DNA from 2 places in the Vibrio porteresiae DSM 19223 genome. Region 2 is predicted to be linked to the other one. Evidence: predicted binding sites of a transcription regulator. Region 2 holds the regulator's gene; the other holds the start of a gene.

Region 1 (4,684 bases), on a different replicon from region 2:
CCAATTGATAACGATATTCCGAACTCATACATCCCTCGCAAATTCGGTTTGATTATTTGGCGAGTGCCTTTGCACTGTTGATCTTCATTATGCAAAAAATGTCCCTGTTTCAAGGCTGCAATGAAAAAGAATTTTTATAATAAAAACCAACAGGTTAAATGTGGTTATTTGTTATTTAATAAGATAGGTATTCAGTCGAATACGAGCCTTGCTACATATTAGGGAAGCGGCTGCACTCTATTTGGGCATGTGGCGGTAGATAGATAATATCTGCACTCAAAGGATTCAAGAGGAGAGGGCGTGTGACATTGAGAAGAGAGTGCAGTAGATGAGGTTCTACTGCACTTGGTATTGTACTTAGTGATTAACTTAATCCGACAATATTACCTTGCTCGTCAATGTCTAACGACATAAAGGCGGGTTTGTCTGGCAGTCCTGGCATCGTCATTACGCTGCCACAGAGGGCATAGATAAATCCGGCGCCGGAGCACAACTTGAGTTCACGGATAGTGACATCAAAGCCTGATGGAGCGCCTTTAATGGCCGAATTTGTGGTGATCGAAAGCGGGGTTTTCGCCATGCACACCGAAAGGTGACCGTAACCTAGCTCGTTAAAGCGCTTAAGCTGGGCTGTGGCTTTCTCTGAGTAGGTGATTGAGCCAGCGCCATAACCTTTTAGCGCCACGGCATGCAACTTATCATCCAGAGAGTCTTCGCTCTGGTAAAGTGGCGTGAACTGGACTGTTTTTTCGCACTGTTTCATGACGCAATGCGCCAATTGTGTAGCGCCTAGACCGCCGCGACTAAACGCTTCGCTGATCGCCACTTCAACACCTTGTGGTAGGGCTTTGATCATAGCCATTAATTGTTGTAGCTCTTCCTCGCTGTCTTGCGGGAAGCGGTTAATCGCTACCACTGCGGGGACACCATATTGGGTCACGTTGTCGATATGCCATTGCAAATTGGCAAAACCGGCAGTGAGCGCGGCAGAATCTGGTGCAAATAGGCTATCAGGAATCGCTTGACCTGGACGTAAATCGTAACGACCTGAGTTGGCTTTGATGCCTCGTAAGGTAGCGACAATCACTGCACAGTCAGGATGTTTATGCGCTGCTTTTGCTTTGATGTTACAGGCTTTTTCAAAGCCCATATCAGAACCAAAGCCACCTTCGGTAACGGTAAAATCCGCCAGTCGAGTCGCGATGTTATCGGCAATAATTGAAGAGTTGCCATGGGCAATATTGGCAAAAGGACCTGCGTGAACCAGTGTGGGAACACCTTCGAGTGTTTGCATTAGCGTTGGTTGGATGGTGTCCTTCATGGTAACTGTCATTGCACCTGCCACTTGCAGATCTTCAGTGGTGATGGGCTGCCCATCAAGGTCATAAGCGACAACAATGCGACCGATGCGCTGACGTAAATCGTTTAAATCAGTAGAAAGCGCCAAAATCGCCATCAGCTCTGACGCAGCTGAGATATCAAAGCCATCTTCACGTTCAAAGCCGTTGACCGCTTTCCCATCTTCATTACGACCAATGGTGATCATACGTAGCGCGCGATCGTTATGGTCCATCACACGCTTCCAAGTCACATGGCTTGGATCAATCCGCAGTGCTTTTAGACCAGTACGAGCAGTGAAGTCTGCATAACCGTTACGCTGTTCATGATAGATACGTGCATCAATTGCCGCCGCCGCAAGGTTATGCGCTGCAGTAACTGCATGAATGTCACCAGTAAGGTGTAAATTCAGCTCTTCCATTGGCGCAACTTGCGCATAGCCACCACCTGCAGCACCACCTTTGACACCAAAAATTGGTCCCATGGAAGGCTGACGAATACAAGCAAAGACCGATTGGTTGATTTTGGCTAAACCTTGCGCCAGTCCAATCGTTGTCACTGTTTTTCCTTCGCCAAGCGGGGTTGGTGTCATGGCAGTGACAACCACAAGTTTGCCTGTCGGGCGATCTTTTAAACGGTGTAGGGCATCTAGAGAGACTTTGGCCTTGTAGCGGCCTTGGCTTTGAAACTCGTTGGTTTGTAAGCCTGCTTGATGGGCGATGTCATCAATGGGTTGTAGTGGTGTTGTGCGGCAAATTTCGATATCTGACTGCATAAAACCCTCATCATAGTTATGAAAGTGGTGAGGAAAACGTTTGCGTCGGATAATAACCTTTATTTTTCGCATGTAAAGCAAAACTCCCACAGTGAGAGAAAACCATAGAACTTTTGTCGTTTTTACTGCGATGAATCAAACTTAAGCGGCTATTTATCCTCTTTTTATTATTCAACTAGTTGAATTTTAAAGAGTCGATAGATGACCTATTAGCATAAAAAAAGGTGCTCCGAGAGCACCTTTTTATCAAAGTCTAAGCAAATCAGCAATTAGAATGCAGATTTGAAGATTTCACAAACTTCAGCGTGTGTACCTTGGCGTGGGTTAGTGATAGCACAAGCATCTTTCAGAGCGTTGGTTGCTAGAGTTGGGATATCTTCTTCTTTAGCACCAAGTTCAGTTAGACCAGCTGGGATACCGATTTCTTTAGATAGAGATACGATAGCGTCGATAGCTGCTGCCGCGCCTTGTTCTGCAGATAGGTTTTCAACATCAACACCCATTGCTTTAGCAACGTCACGTAGACGGTCTGCAGCAACAGTTGCATTGTAACGTTGTACATGTGGAAGAAGTACTGCGTTACATACACCGTGAGGTAGGTTGTAGAAACCACCTAGTTGGTGAGCCATTGCGTGTACGTAGCCTAGAGAAGCATTGTTGAATGCCATACCCGCCATGAATTGTGCGTATGCCATTGCTTCACGAGCTTCTAGGTTTTGACCGTTTTTAACCGCTTCACGTAGGTTCGCTTGAATCATTTCAATTGCTTTGATTGCAACAGCATCAGTGATAGGTGTTGCAGCGATAGAAACGTAAGCTTCGATTGCGTGAGTCAGTGCGTCCATACCAGTTGCTGCAGTTAGAGAAGCTGGTTTAGCAAGCATCAGTTTAGGATCGTTAACAGACATCAGTGGAGTAGTGTGTTTGTCTACGATGGCCATTTTGATGTGACGAACTTCGTCAGTGATGATGCAGAAACGTGTCATTTCAGACGCAGTACCTGCAGTGGTGTTGATTGCGATCAGTGGAAGCATTGGTTTTGGAGAACGGTCAACGCCTTCGTAGTCAGCAATTTTGCCACCGTTAGAAGCAAGAAGAGCGATACCTTTTGCACAGTCGTGTGGTGAACCGCCACCTAGAGAAACAACGAAATCACATTGGTTTTCTTTAAGAATTGCCAGACCTTCGTTTACGTTGGTCACAGTTGGGTTTGGATGAGTACCATCATAAACCACTGTTGCTACGCCACGTTCAGTCAGTAGGTCAGCAACTTGTTTAACTACGCCGATTTTGTTCAGAATTGCGTCACTTACAATCAGACCTTTGGTAAAGCCTTTAGATTTGATCGCATCCGCTGCATCAACAAGACAATCTGCGCCCATTAGGTTTACTGTAGGAATAAAAAATGCACTCGCCATGAGTTAACTCCAATAATAATTATGTTCAAAATATCTGGCTTTAGAGTTGCACAGTTTGTCACAGAGGGTGTTTGATCTGGCGCAAAAATCTTTGAAGCACGTTCAAATTGATGCTCATTCTTGAGCTGGATCACATTAATAACCGTATTGATTATAGTGACTTATAGGTTGGGCTGATGGAATTTTGTACACAGATGTTCACCCCATGAATTTTTACGAAATTGGAATAACTAATGCAGTAATTTTACATTTCACAAATGGGGTAATTTAGACACAAAAATTAACGCCAAAGCCCCGTGGTGTAAGGCTTTGGCACACAAAATTTATCACGAAAGCGAGATTAATTTTGTTACAAGACGATCAATTCCGGAGGCTGCTTGAGAAATATTCTCAGCAAGCATATAGGCGGGGGTCGATAGTACGTTATGTTCTTGGTCGTAGACGAAGTCATCCACTGGGCAATTGACGTGTTGTCCACCCATTTTATTAAATGCTGCAGCAGTCTCTTTATCGTTACCTATGGTTCCCTCTACCCCTGATTCGTAGATTTTCGGAATAAGATGAGGAGCGATGCATAAGTAGGCGGCAGGTTTCCCCGCTTTTGCAAATGAGCGACATGCCTTTGCCACATCGATATTGAGCTCACAGGCGGCGCCTTTTAGCGCAAAATCAGATAGGTTCTTTGCGGCGCCAAATCCACCAGGGATGATCAGAGCATCAAAGTCCTGCGCTTTGAGATGGGCCACATCGTCAATTTTGCCACGGGAGATGCGAGCCGATTCGACTAAGACGTTACGTGTTTCAGCCATCTCTTCGCCAGTAATATGATTAAGCACATGATGCTGATTTATATTAGGGGCGAAGCAGTGCCAAGTGGCCCCATTGCGCTCGATGGCGAGTAGGGTCAATACTGACTCGTGGATCTCTGCACCGTCGAATACACCGCATCCGCTGAGTATCACTGCTACTTTTTTCATTGAGTCGCTCCTCTTTATTAGTTAAGTGGATTAGTTGGGTTCGTGTTCATCTTTGATTTTAGTTTGGCTGGTGGAAGTTTGAGATGTTTGCTGAGCTTGAGATTTTTGTTCAGATTGCTCTTGAGCTGCCAAATATTCATCGACACTCGAATAGCGTTGCATAGTAAATGCGGTCA
Region 2 (4,684 bases):
ACCGCTATTCTGTCATAGGAATGGCAGGAATAAAGAGGGTTTCGTTGTTTTTACTCTCAAGTGCTGTTTTTTCGGGCTATTTTGTATATGTTTGAGCTGAAAAAAATCATTTCTTCCCTATTTATGCCTATGCCAGCACTGCTGATCATCGGATTTATAGGTTTATCACTGATCATGTTTACTTCAAAACGTAAGAGTGGCTGCTTTATTGTGCTCTTCTCGTTATGTGGACTGTTCTTGATTTCGTTTCAACCTGTTTCATCCCGGTTATTGATGCCACTTGAGCGTCAATACACGGTGTTTTTACCCACCGATCAATCCATTGACTATGTCATGGTGCTTGGCAGTGGTCATGTCGTTGACGACCAAATACCGCCGACCTCAGAATTGAGCCGTACTGCGTTAGTTCGCCTGACCGAAGGTATTCGAATTATGCGGATGTACCCTGGTTCAAAATTGATCTTATCCGGTTACGCGGGGGGGAGTGAGTTTAGTCATGCGCGTATGCTTGCCCAGGTCGCTTTAGCGCTTGGTGTGCCCAAATCAGAAATCATTTTGCTGGAAACAGCGAAAGACACCTGGGAAGAAGCGCGTCAAGCAGCAGCCTTTGTGCAACAGAAAAAGCTAGTGCTAGTTACGTCTGCCTCGCACATGGAGCGAGCGTTATACGAATTTCGTTCTGCCGGGTTAGCGCCAATTCCGGCTCCAACCAACTATTTAGCGCAAAAGAACATTTATCAGCCTTGGGAAAAATACGCACCCAAAGCACGTTATTTAGAGCAAACCGAGCGCTATTGGCACGAGACTATGGGGCATATTTGGCAAGTACTGCGCGACTGGGTAACCGGCTACGAAGCATCACATGCAGACAGCAGCGTAGCACCAGCGACTCAACCGCAGAAATAATCGCTGTAGATTCAATAAGAACAGATTAAATAAGAACCAAAAAAACGCCAGCACAGAGTGCTGGCGTTTTTTATTTAGAGATCCGTATCAGTCTGCTAGCTGCCTGCAAACATATACCCTTCCCCATGCACGGTCACAATAATTTGTGGTGTTTTAGGGTCTAGCTCCATTTTCGAACGCAAGCGGCGAATAAGTACATCAATAGTACGATCATTAGGTGCATCAACACGATGGCTGATCATATCGAGAATTGCTTCGCGGCTGAGAACTTGGTGTGGATTAGAGGTTAATGCTACGAGCAACTCATATTCTGCTTTGGTTAATTTTATCGGTTCGCCATTTTGACTTAGCGCACGACGCTGAATATCAAACGCCCATTCACCAAAATGAATAAGCTGACTACCGGAAATATTTTCTAGAGTACCTGTTCTCGAATTGGAAACTCGCCAGGTTAAATTCTTCACTCTCGCTAATATTTCTCTTAACTCAAAAGGTCGCGCGATATAATCGTCTGCGCCCATTTCTAGACCAATAATTCGGTCGATACTGTCTTCACGACCATTAATGAGAATAATCCCGACATCTGAATGGCTACGCAATTCACGGGTCAGCATCAGGCTGTCATCAAATTGAAGGTTAGTTTCCATCAGAACCAAATCGATAGCGTGTTGGCGTAATACCTCACGCATCTCTGCCCCCGTATCGGCAACAGAAATCTGGTATCCCTCTCGTTTGAAATAATCGACCAATGTGACACGGGTGTCTCTGTCGCTCTCTACGACTAATAAGTGATAACTCATAGACGTCACTTTATTCCGCTAAATTTAATCCCTATTCATTCTATTCATAGACGGTAACAATTCTAGAGTACGAACTTAAAACCTGATGCTTTATTGATTCAAAACAAGCTTAGATAACATTTTGCTTTGTTTGAACAATCGAAATAAAAGCACTTTATTTTCATTTCTCAAATATGTAAAAATTTGTCTTCTTTTTTGTCACATTGTTACTCATTTACGGGCGACAAATGAAAATAATATTCATATCTATTAGTGCATTTGGTTATAAATTTAATGGTTTTTATTAATATCAACAAATAACTTAAAGGCGATGATGGTTTGTTGTGGACAGTTAAGAAGACAATAAAAAGCCGACTGAAATACCGCTATGCATTCACTCGCATTTCAAGATGAATGAGTCACTTTACAGCTCATTTTGCACTTGATCTTAGGTCGAAGCTTGCACCAGCTTGGTAACAAAATAGTAAAGCGATTGATATCAAACAAAGATGAATTTTTCATTGCGAGTGGTTCAATACCAGTCTAAAATCTTTGACGCAAACGATAATCTATAGAAATTTTACTTAAACCGCTGTTTTGAAGCGGTTTTTGTGTTTTTACTACTTTTAAGCTTCACTTACATATCGAATCAACACCTGTTGAAGTGGTCAATCACTGTAAATCTTTGTCCTAGTCAGCAGATATCGATGGGAAAAACCAATGGCGACTATAAAAGATGTTGCGCGCATTGCAGGCGTGTCAACCACCACTGTATCACACGTGATTAACAAAACACGTTTTGTAGCCGAAGCAACACAAGCGAAAGTGTTGGCAGCGGTAAAAGAGCTAAACTACGCACCGAGCGCGGTTGCTCGCAGCCTAAAATGCAACACCACACGGACTATTGGTATGTTGGTGACTCAATCAACCAACCAATTTTTCTCTGAAGTCATTGATGGGGTTGAGAGCTACTGTTACCGCCAAGGCTATACACTGATTTTGTGTAATACCGGCGGCATTTATGAAAAACAACGCGACTATGTACGCATGCTTGCTGAAAAGCGTGTCGATGGCATTTTGGTGATGTGCTCAGATATGACTCCTGAGCTAATGGAAATGCTTGAAGGCCATTCTGACATTCCAAAAGTGATCATGGATTGGGGTCTTGAAGATTCGCAAGCCGACACCATTATGGATAACTCTGAAGAAGGCGGTTACATCGCAACGAAACATCTTATCGATAACGGACACAAAGACATTGCTTGTTTGAGCGGTCATTTTTCTAAAATGGCTTGTAAGGAACGCATCATTGGTTTTCGCCGTGCGATGGCCGAAGCTAATCTTCCAGTGAACGAAGATTGGATTCTAGAAGGCAACTTCGAATGTGACACTGCGGTACTTGCAGCAGACAAAATTATTGCGATGGATCACAAACCGACCGCAGTGTTCTGTTTTAACGACACGATGGCGTTGGGTTTAATGAGCCGTTTACAGCAAAAAGGCGTGAAAGTACCCGATGATATTTCTGTCGTAGGTTACGATAACATCGAGCTTTCTGAGTACTTTTCACCACCGCTAACGACGATTCACCAACCCAAACGTCGTGTTGGTAAGAACGCCTTTGAGATCCTATTGGAACGGATCAAAAACAAAGCCCATGATCGTCGCGTTTTTGAGATGCATCCTGAGCTCGTCGCACGAAATACTGTAAAAAAACTTTAAAATCTTAATGTTACATGTTTTCTCACTTTTGATATAAAATCTTATTGATGAAAATGTCGCTTATTAAAGATACAGCGATTTTTTGGACGAATATCACATTAGGCAAAATATTTTGTGATTTATGTTCAAGTTTAAGATTACTCTAGTGAACGAAATGTCACGTACAGGGCAAACCATCTGAAAAGGTGGGACGCAAAGCCTCCGGCCTAAACCCTTAGATGGTATTTTCCGGCTCTGGGTAGGTAGCGGGGTTACCGATGGCAAAAATGCATTTAAGACGTTAACTTCTTACTGACACAATCTTTGCATTCTTTTGCTACATTCTCGGACCTGATTTTGGTGGCGTATTGTTAATACACCGAGACTAAAGGCATGGATAAACCAATATTAAAAGACTCAATGCGTCTGTTTGAAAACTTAGGACGCGTAAAATCTCGTTCAATGTTTGGCGGATTTGGAATTTTCGTTGATGACACAATGTTTGCATTGGTGGTTAACGACAAACTTCACATTCGTGCAGATGACAATTGTTCCGAGAAATACAAGCAGCAAGGCTTAGAACCTTACGTTTATAAAAAACGTGGCTTCCCAGTGGTTACTAAATACTTCGCTCTTCCTGAAAATTTCTGGGATGCCCCAGAAAAAATCTTGAAAGAAGCGAAAGATGCTTTGGTTGTTGCTAAGCAAGAGCGTGAAACTCAAGCTCAAGCAAAACCTAACCGTCTTAAAGATCTGCCTAACTTACGTCTGGCAACAGAACGTATGTTACGTAAAGCAGGTATCGAGTCGGTTGAAGAGCTGCACGAGAAAGGCTCTGTAGAAGCGTATAAAGCGATTCAACAGACTCATTCAAGTGATGTAAGCATTGAACTTCTGTGGGCTCTTGAGGGCGCTATTGAAGGGAAACACTGGTCAGTTATTCCGCAAAATCGTCGTGATGAACTGATGCAGCGCTTGTAAAAGATTGGCAAGTAAGAGTAACGAAGGCACTCACCTAGGTGGGTGCTTTTTTTTATGTAAAATCCCTGAATAAATGGGAATTATTTCGTCCATTTAGGGGACGCCATCAGTCCCCAACCACATTGCTTGTAGCCTTAGTGATAAATCACGTTACACTAACTGTGCCCCAAAGTCCGAGACATAGTAAAAACTGTACTGAGTGCCCAACTCTCCGTAAAGAAGGCGGAATCAAGTGTTGGCACACACTGACCATTTCAACCTCAATATGTTAGTCATCTTTTTGAAAATGGAGAGACAGTAATAAAGGTAGTGATATA

What was found. The regulator PurR, encoded in region 2, represses purine synthesis genes. The targets are predictions, from matches to a motif close to TNANGNAAACGTTTNCNTNA.
Region 1: the regulator PurR is predicted to act here: its motif matches at 2,142-2,161, upstream of OCV11_RS19635 (formate--tetrahydrofolate ligase).

What each region holds. Positions count from the first base shown of each region.
Region 1 is NZ_AP024896.1:679,565-684,248, forward strand. Features, by position in the region: gene OCV11_RS19630 (ethanolamine ammonia-lyase subunit EutB) at 1-28, opposite strand, end outside; gene OCV11_RS19635 (formate--tetrahydrofolate ligase) at 365-2,113, opposite strand; gene yiaY (L-threonine dehydrogenase) at 2,383-3,531, opposite strand; gene elbB (isoprenoid biosynthesis glyoxalase ElbB) at 3,858-4,508, opposite strand; gene OCV11_RS19650 (hypothetical protein) at 4,539-4,684, opposite strand, start outside.
Region 2 is NZ_AP024895.1:1,403,809-1,408,492, reverse strand. Features, by position in the region: gene elyC (envelope biogenesis factor ElyC) at 61-906, shown strand; gene torR (two-component system response regulator TorR) at 1,002-1,706, opposite strand; gene purR (HTH-type transcriptional repressor PurR) at 2,406-3,407, shown strand; cyclic di-GMP riboswitch class I at 3,565-3,666, shown strand; gene OCV11_RS06495 (TfoX/Sxy family DNA transformation protein) at 3,780-4,367, shown strand.